Regions from separate parts of the Mesorhizobium sp. M0408 genome, predicted to be linked through region 2. Evidence: riboswitches for the same ligand, from Rfam matches in the RefSeq annotation. Region 2 holds a riboswitch; the other holds the start of a gene.

Region 1 (4,416 bases), on a different contig from region 2:
TTGTGCCGGGCGACTCAGCGTTCTGTCGAATTGTTGAAAACGGCCGTCATGCGGCCGGCACTTCTGGAGTGACCAGATCTCGATGGAACCGACATTCGCAGCCGCCCTCCTTTCCATAGCCCTCCTTCTTTCAAATCTCGCCAGCATCCTGTTAGCTTCGCTGAAGCTGAAGCGACCAGGCAGGATCGCACCGCCCGCGGCCAACGCGCCGCCGGTATCGATCGTCATCCCGGCGCGCGGCGTCGAGCCGTTTGCCGAAGAGACGCTGGAGCGCGCCTTCTCACTCGACTGGCCGCGCTACGAACTCATCTTCTGCGTTGCCCATGCCGACGACCCGGTGGTCAAGCCGATCACCGCCGCAATGGCGCGCTTTCCAGCTATTCGCGCCCGTCTTCTAGTCGGTGACGACCGCATCAGCGGCAATCCAAAACTCAACAATTGCGTGAAGGGTTGGGAAGCGGCGCATTATAGCTGGGTCATCCTTGCCGATTCCAACGTGCTTATGCCGAGCGACTACGTCCAGCACCTGATGGCGGCGTGGCGGCACGACACCGGCCTCGTCTGCTCGACGCCGATCGGCTCGCGGCCGGACGGCTTCTGGGGGGAGGTCGAATGCGCCTTTCTCAACACGCTGCAGGCACGCTGGCAGTACGCCGGAGAGGCGCTCGGCCTCGGCTTCGCGCAGGGCAAGAGCATGTTGTGGAATAAGCCGATGCTCGACGCCAATGGCGGCATCTGCGCGCTTGCTGCCGAGATCGCCGAAGACGCCGCCGCGACCAAGCTGGTCAACGGGTTCGGACTGCGGGTCAATCTTGTCGCCTCGCCCTTCGAACAGCCGCTCGGCCGGCGCACGTTTGGCGAGATCTGGTCGCGGCAGGCGCGCTGGGCGCGGCTGCGCCGCGTCACCTTCGCGCTGTTCTTCGCCCCCGAGATCCTGATCGGCGCAGCGCCGCCGCTGGTGCTTGCGCTGATCGCGGCGGCTGACGCCGGCGTCAGCCTGCCGGCAACCGCCATCGCCGTGCTGGTCGCGGCCTACCTGCCGGAATGCGCCTTGGCCTCGGCCAAGGGATGGCACCTGTCGCTGCGCACCATCCTGGCGATGATGGCGCGAGACCTGATGCTTCCCGCCATTTGGGCGCGCGGATGGCTGAGCGGCGCCGTCGACTGGCGCGGCAATGTGATGACTATCCAGACCAAGCCCGTCGCGGAGCTGGAAGAGACCCCGTCCGGCGCCTGATCGGCGCGTCCCCGCTCGCCTCTATTCGGCCAGCCCTTATCCGGCAACTCTCAGTGCCTGCTCGATGTCTTCGAGCAGGTCGTCGGCGTCCTCAAGGCCAACTGACAGCCTGAGCGTTCCCGGTCCGATGCCGAGCTCGGCGCGGGCCTCATCGGTCAAGTTCTTGTGCGTCGTCGTCGCCGGATGGGTGATCAGGCTCTTGGCGTCGCCGAGATTGTTGGAAATCAGCACGACGTCGAGTGCGTTCTGGAAGGCAAAGGCCGCCTGCTTGCCGCCCTTCACATCGAGGCAAATCAGCGTCGAGCCACCCGACATCTGCTTCTTGACCACCGCCGCTTGCGGGTGGTCGGCACGGCCAGGATAGATGACACGGGCGATTTGCGGGCGCTCGGCGAGGAAATCCGCGATGCGGCCGGCACTTTCCGTTTGCTGGCGTACGCGTAGCGGCAGCGTCTCCAGGCCTTTCAGCAGCGTCCAGGCATTGAAGGGCGAGAGGCTTGGGCCGGTGTGGCGGAAATAGTCATGCAGGTTCTCGTCGATCCATTTCTTGTCCGACAGAACGATGCCGCCAAGACAGCGCCCCTGGCCGTCAATATGCTTCGTGGCCGAATAGACGACGATGTGGGCGCCGAGCTGCAGGGGTTTCTGCTGCAAGGGCGTAGCGAAGACATTGTCGACGATCAGCCTGGCGCCGATCGAATTGGCAAGTGCCGCGACGGCGGCGATGTCGATCACCTCCAGCGTCGGATTGGTCGGGCTTTCCAGAAAGAACAGTTTGGTGTTCGGCTTGACCGCCTTTTCCCAATTGGCGATGTCGGTGCCGTCGACCAGCGTTGCCTCAATGCCGTATTTCGGCGCCAGCGTCTCGACCACCCAGCGGCAGGAGCCGAACAGCGCGCGCGCCGCGACGATATGGTCGCCCGCCTTGGCGCTGCACAGCAGTGCTGCCGTCACCGCCGCCATGCCGGATGCCGTGGCGCGCGCGTCCTCGGCTCCTTCCAGCGCGCACATGCGTTTCTCAAACATGTCGACCGTCGGATTGGCATAGCGCGAATAGATGAAGCCCGGCTCCTCGCCCTTGAAGCGGGCCTCCGCCGCTTGCGCCGTCTCGTAGACATAGCCTTGGGTGAGATACATCGCCTCGGAGGTCTCGCCGAAGCCGGAACGCAGCGTCCCGGCATGCACGAGTGCGGTCTGAGGCTTCCAGTCGCGCTTCTTGGTCATCATTCCATCCAAACACCAAAATTGGTCCAAACAACAAAAAACCGGTCGCGAAAGTCGCAACCGGTCCATATGGCCTTGCGGCCCGACGGTCCTTTAGCGACTTGTTTAACGTGGCTGCAAGCCGACCGGCCAAATCACCACGGGATAACGAGCTTTAGACCCGCGCCACGCTTGCGTCAATTGCCGGCATGATTAAGAGGGTTGTACCAAGCAGGTGCCAAAGGCGTCCACGGTCGGACCTGCGACAGAACAAGACCTCGCCCGGCGTTCGAACGGAGCCAGACCCTTGCGGCAGACAGGCATTCTTCCCGATCAGGATATTTCCGCGCTGTTCCAGACGGGCGCGCTGAAATCGCCGCGCACGCTCGATTCCGATCAGATCCAGCCGGCCAGCCTTGACCTCAGGCTCGGCGACAAGGCCTGGCGGGTGCGTGCTTCCTTCTTGCCCGGCCCGGACTACAGGGTTGTCAACAAGCTCGACCGGCTGAAGCTGCACGAGATCAACCTCGCCGAAGGTGCCGTGCTGGAAACCGGCTGCGTCTACATCGTGCCGCTGCTCGAAAGCCTGGCGCTGCCCGCGCATATTTCCGCCTCGGCCAACCCGAAAAGCTCGACCGGACGGCTCGATATCTTCACCCGGGTAATGACCGACCGTGGCCACGAGTTCGACAAGATCGCCGCAGGCTATGAAGGTCCGCTCTATCTGGAGGTCAGCCCGCGCACTTTCCCGATCGTCGTGCGCACCGGCTCGCGGCTGTCACAGATCAGGTTCCGCACCGGCAATGCGCTCTTGTCAGAAAGCGAGCTGCACGAGTTGCACCGCGCCGAGATGCTGGTCGCCACCGAACCACCCAACATCTCAGGCGGCGGCATCGCGCTGTCGATCGACCTCGACGGCGACAAGGATGGGCTTGTCGGCTATCGCGGCAAGCACCACACCGGCCTGGTCGACGTCGACAAGCGCGCCGCGCAGGATGTCGTCGATTTCTGGGAGCCGCTCTACAAGAGCGGTGCCGGCGAGCTGGTGCTCGATCCGGACGAATTCTATATTCTGGTGTCGCGCGAGGCGGTGCATGTGCCGCCAGTCTACGCCGCCGAAATGACGCCTTTCGACCCGCTGGTCGGCGAGTTCCGCGTCCATTATGCCGGTTTCTTCGACCCGGGTTTCGGCCATTCGGCGTCGGGCGGCACCGGCAGCCGGGCGGTGCTCGAGGTGCGCAGCCACGAAGTGCCGTTCATCCTCGATCACGGCCAGATCGTCGGACGGTTGGTCTACGAGCACATGCTGAAACGGCCGCAGGCGCTCTACGGCACAGATCTAGGCTCGAACTATCAGGCGCAGGGCCTGAAACTGTCCAAGCATTTCCGCGTCGCCCGCTGATCTTGTTCGCAGGCCATCAGCCGCGAAACAGATATTCTTTCGCGGCGCCAAGGCAGCCATGAAACTGACCGACAAAGAGCAGTTCTCGCACTGCCAATCGCTTCTTCCCCCAAAAACCTCTGGTTTGCTTCTCGTCGTCAAGTGAGGCGCTTGAGCTGGACTGCAAGGGGAACAACTGCTTGCCGAGACATCCCAGCACATGGGCTCTGGCGGAGTCGATACCGCAGGCTCTGCCATTGTCGTTCAGTCTGTCAGCGCGGAGTGCGGACGTCATGCGATCCGCGTTGCGCATCAGAAAGCTCACTTGCGATTTCGAATAGCCGGTGGCCAGAAGCCGGTCAGTCATCGACATTCGGGCTTCGCGATAGGATCTTGCGCTGCATTGTCCGGCGCTGTAAGCCGCTGGGGAGAAATAGGCGAGGAACAGGACTAAACTTACGAACACAGTGCCAATCCGCAGGCCGTTCATTTCTCGCCCCTGAATTATGTCACCAGTTTACAACGCCTTCACCGCCACCTTCACCGGCTGCTCGATTTCAAGCGGGTTGCGCAGAGGCAGGCCGAAATCCTGCGC
Region 2 (4,416 bases):
GCGTCACGCTGATCAAGGCAAATCCGAAGAGCCTGCGCGGCAAGGCGGCCGAAATCCACGAGCTCGATCTGTCGTCCGGAACTGCGCGCATCACCGTTTCCGGACCGCTGTCGGTCGATGACGACGGTCTCATAAATGCCGACCTGACGATCAGGCTCAATGATCCAAAGGCCGTGGCGGCGATCCTCGCCACCGCCATCCCCGAGCAGAAGAAAGAGATCCAGACCGGCTTTGCCGGACTGGCGCTGCTCGGCAACCAGCCGTCGATGCCGCTCAAGATCGTCAGGGGCAAGGCCTCGCTCGGCTTCATCCCGCTCGGCAAGATCAAGCCGCTCGACTAGAGCAATTCCAGGAAAAGTGTGAAACGGTTTTCCGTCCGGAATTGCGCAAAAACAAAGAGATAGAGCGGTTCGGCGTGTCTGTGAAACGATGAACCGCTCTAACCCGGGCCGGCCTGCGATCGGCCTGCCGCGGCTTATCCCTTCGGCGGGTGTTCGACTGCCTGGCGGCCGAAATCCGGTATGTCGATATCCTGGCCGGCCTCGATGATCGAGCGGCGGACGGCGCGGGTGCGGGTGAACAGGTCGAACAGTTTTTCGCCGTCGCCCCAGCGGATCGCCCGCTGCAGCGAGGACAGATCCTCGGAAAACCGCGCCAGCATTTCGAGAATGGCGTCCTTGTTGTGCAGGCAGACGTCGCGCCACATGGTCGGGTCGGACGCCGCGAGACGGGTGAAGTCGCGAAAGCCGGAAGCCGAGTATTTGATGACCTCGGACTTGGTCACCGACTCCAGATCGTCGGCGGTACCGACGATATTGTAAGCGATGATATGCGGCAGGTGCGAAACGATGGCCAGCGTCATGTCGTGATGCTGCGGGTCCATCGTGTCGATGTTGGAGCCGCAGCAGCGCCAGAATTCCGAGAGCTTTTCCAGTGCTGCGGGATCGGTGCCGGGCAGCGGCGTGAAAATGCACCAGCGGTTCTCGAACAGTTCGGCAAAACCGGCGTCCGGTCCCGATTTTTCGGTGCCGGCCAAAGGATGGCCGGGGATGAAGAGCACGCCATCAGGCACGTGCGGCTGCATCTGCGCGATCACCGACGCCTTGGTCGAGCCGACATCGGTGAGGATGGCGCCCTTCTTCAGCGCCGGCGCGATCTCTGCGGCGACCGTGCCTGAAGAGCCGACCGGCACCGAAACGATAACCAGATCAGCATCGCGAACCGCCTCTTTCGCATCCGTCGTATAGGTGTCGCCAAGGCCGAGTTGGCTCGCGCGTGCCAGCGTCGCGTCGCTGCGCGTCGAAATCGCGACTTGGCCGGCGAGTCCCTCGCGGCGGATGACGCGGGCCAGCGACGAGCCGATCAGGCCGATGCCGACCAGCGCGATCTTTTCGAACATCGGTGAGGTCATGGTGTTCTAGCTTTTCAGGAATGTCGCGAGTGCTGCGACAACGCCGCGATTGGCCTCTTCGGTGCCGATGCTCATGCGCAGCGCGTTCGGAAAACCGTAGCCGGAAACGCGCCGCAATATGTAGCCGCGCGCACTGAGGTAGTCGTCGGCGGCCGCCGCCGAATGCTTTTTGTCCTCGGGAAAGTGGATGAGGATGAAATTGCCGACGCTCGGCGTCACCCGCAGCCCGAGCCCGCTTAGTTGCTCGCTCAGCCAGGCTAGCCAGGTCTCGTTGTGCGCGACGCTGCGTTGGATATGGGCGCGGTCGTGGATCGCCGCGATGCCGGCCTCGATCGCCGTCGCATTGACGTTGAAAGGCCCGCGCACGCGGTTGATCGCGTCGATGACGTGCATTGGCGCATACATCCAGCCGATCCGCGCCCCGCCCAGGCCCAATTTGGAGAAAGTGCGGGTCATGACCACGTTTTCCGCGCTGCCCACCAACTCGACGCCGGCTTCATAATCGTTTCGCCGGACATATTCGGCGTAAGCTGCATCCAGCACCAGAAGCACGTTTCGCGGCAGGCCGGCATGCAGGCGGCGCACCTCCTGGAACGGCACGTAGGTGCCGGTTGGATTGTTTGGATTGGCAAGGAAGATGATCCGGGTAGCCGGCGTCACCGCGGCGAGGATCGCATCGATGTCGGCGCGTTCATCGGTCTCCTTGACCGTTACCGGGACGGCACCGGCCGACTGTATGTAGATCTTGTAGACCATGAAGCCGTGTTCGGTGATGATGGCTTCGTCGCCGGGTGCGAGATAGGTCTGCGCCAGCAGGCCCAGAATCTCGTCGGAGCCGTTGGAGCAGACGATGTTCGCCGGGTTGAGCCCGTGCACCTCGGCGATCGCTTCCCTCAGGCGCCTGGCGCTGCCGTCGGGATAGACCGCGAGCTTGTCGGCGACCGCGCGCGCGGCCTCTATCGCCTTTGGCGAAGGACCGAGCGGGTTCTCGTTCGCCGACAATTTATGGACCTTGGCGACACCTTCAGGCGCCGCGCTCTTGCCGGGCACATAGGCTTCGATGTCCATGATGCCGGCGCGGGGCCTTGGACGTGTCTGATCCGGTGTCTGGCTCATTTCATGAAATCCGTCGAGAGTGCCTCCATCCGGAGGCCGCAGCGGAAATACAAGCCGTGGCTCGGAATGTCGAGGGGCGGCAATTCGGGATCAAGAACTTGCCGTTGACGAAGCCATGCGTCGGTCCTAGAAGAGCAGCAACAGTTCCGTGGTGATTTGGCCGGTCGGCTTGCAGCCACGTTAAACAACTTGCTAAAGGGCCGTTTGCATCTTGTAACCGGCTTTGCGAAGGCATGGCCGGTTTTTTGTTGCCCTGACTGGCTGTTGCCCAGACCGGCGGACAACGGAAGGCCGGGCAAGGAGATGTAATGGTCGCTTTGCGCGCTCGAAAAACCAACAACGAGGCCGACCAGCCGTCGAGCCCGGTGTTGCGTTTCGGCGCCGACAAGCCGCTCAAGCTCGACGCCGGCACGCTGCTGTCGCCGTTCCAGATCGCCTACCAGACCTATGGCACGCTCAACGACGCGCGCTCCAACGCCATCCTCGTCTGCCATGCGCTGACCGGCGACCAGCACGTCGCCAACACCAATCCCGTGACCGGCAAGCCGGGCTGGTGGGAAGTGCTGATCGGCCCCGGCAAGATCATCGACACCGACCGTTTCTTCGTCATCTCGTCAAACGTCATCGGCGGCTGCCTCGGCTCCACCGGCCCCGCCTCGACAAATCCCGCCACAGCCAAGCCTTACGGGCTCGACCTGCCGATCATCACCATCCGCGACATGGTGCGGGCGCAGTTGATGCTGGTCGAGCATTTCGGCATCGAACAGTTGTTCAGCGTGCTTGGCGGCTCGATGGGCGGCATGCAGGTGCTGCAATGGGCCTCCAGCTATCCCGAGCGCGTCTTCTCGGCGCTGCCGATCGCGACCGGCGCCCGCCATTCTTCGCAGAACATCGCCTTCCACGAGGTCGGCAGGCAGGCGGTGATGGCCGACCCCGATTGGCACGGCGGCAAATATTTCGAGCATGGCAAGCGGCCGGAAAAGGGGCTGGCGGTGGCGCGCATGGCCGCCCACATCACCTATCTGTCGGAAGCAGCGCTGCATCGCAAGTTCGGCCGCAACCTGCAGGACCGCGAAGCGCTGACCTTCGGTTTCGATGCCGACTTCCAGATCGAGAGCTATCTGCGCCATCAGGGCATGACCTTCGTCGATCGCTTCGATGCCAACTCCTATCTCTACATGACCCGGGCGATGGACTATTTCGATCTCGCCGCCGACCATGGCGGCCGGCTGGCCGATGCCTTCGCCAGCACCAAGACGCGCTTCTGCCTGGTTTCGTTCACCAGCGACTGGCTGTTCCCGACCGAAGAGAGCCGCTCGGTCGTGCACGCGCTGAACGCGGCCGGCGCCTCGGTATCGTTCGTCGAAATCGAGACCGACCGCGGCCACGACGCCTTTCTGCTCGACGAGCCCGAACTGTTCGCCGCCATCAAAGGCTTCATCGCCTCGGCCGCTCGGGCGAGAGGGCTCGGCGCATGACCCCGAAAAGTTGCCGGCTTTTCGGATCAGGACCATGCGCCAGGCATCAGCGCATGACCCCGAAAAGTTGCAGACTTTTCGGATCAGGATCATGCGCCAGGCAAGAGGCGAACGCATGAGCGTCAACCGCGCCCAGCGCGTCGACCTCGAAGTCGTCGCCGATCTCATCCCGCCGCAGTCGCGGGTGCTGGATGTCGGTTCCGGCGACGGCCTGCTGCTCGAATTGCTGCAGGCGACCAAGAAGGTCGATGGCCGCGGCCTGGAGCTGTCGCAGCGCGGCGTCAACGAATGCGTGGCGCGTGGCCTGTCGGTCATCCAGGGCGATGCCGACAAGGATCTCCAATTCTATCCCGACAAGGGCTTCGACTTCGTCGTCTTGTCGCAGACCTTGCAGGCGACACGCAATCCGAA

What was found. Region 2 has a riboswitch for S-adenosylmethionine ahead of metX (homoserine O-acetyltransferase MetX). Riboswitches for the same ligand answer to the same signal wherever they lie in the genome.
Region 1: another riboswitch for S-adenosylmethionine. It lies ahead of NKI67_RS18845 (O-succinylhomoserine sulfhydrylase); the one in region 2 lies ahead of metX (homoserine O-acetyltransferase MetX).

The regions. Positions count from the first base shown of each region.
Region 1 is NZ_JAMYRO010000015.1:66,332-70,747, reverse strand. Features, by position in the region: gene NKI67_RS18850 (glycosyltransferase) at 83-1,237, shown strand; gene NKI67_RS18845 (O-succinylhomoserine sulfhydrylase) at 1,274-2,464, opposite strand; SAM riboswitch at 2,535-2,612, opposite strand; gene NKI67_RS18840 (2'-deoxycytidine 5'-triphosphate deaminase) at 2,748-3,842, shown strand; gene NKI67_RS18835 (hypothetical protein) at 3,859-4,311, opposite strand; gene araD1 (AraD1 family protein) at 4,339-4,416, opposite strand, start outside.
Region 2 is NZ_JAMYRO010000018.1:96,532-100,947, forward strand. Features, by position in the region: gene NKI67_RS21470 (DUF2125 domain-containing protein) at 1-341, shown strand, start outside; gene NKI67_RS21475 (prephenate/arogenate dehydrogenase family protein) at 476-1,411, opposite strand; gene hisC (histidinol-phosphate transaminase) at 1,418-2,527, opposite strand; SAM riboswitch at 2,666-2,743, shown strand; gene metX (homoserine O-acetyltransferase MetX) at 2,836-4,005, shown strand; gene metW (methionine biosynthesis protein MetW) at 4,121-4,416, shown strand, end outside.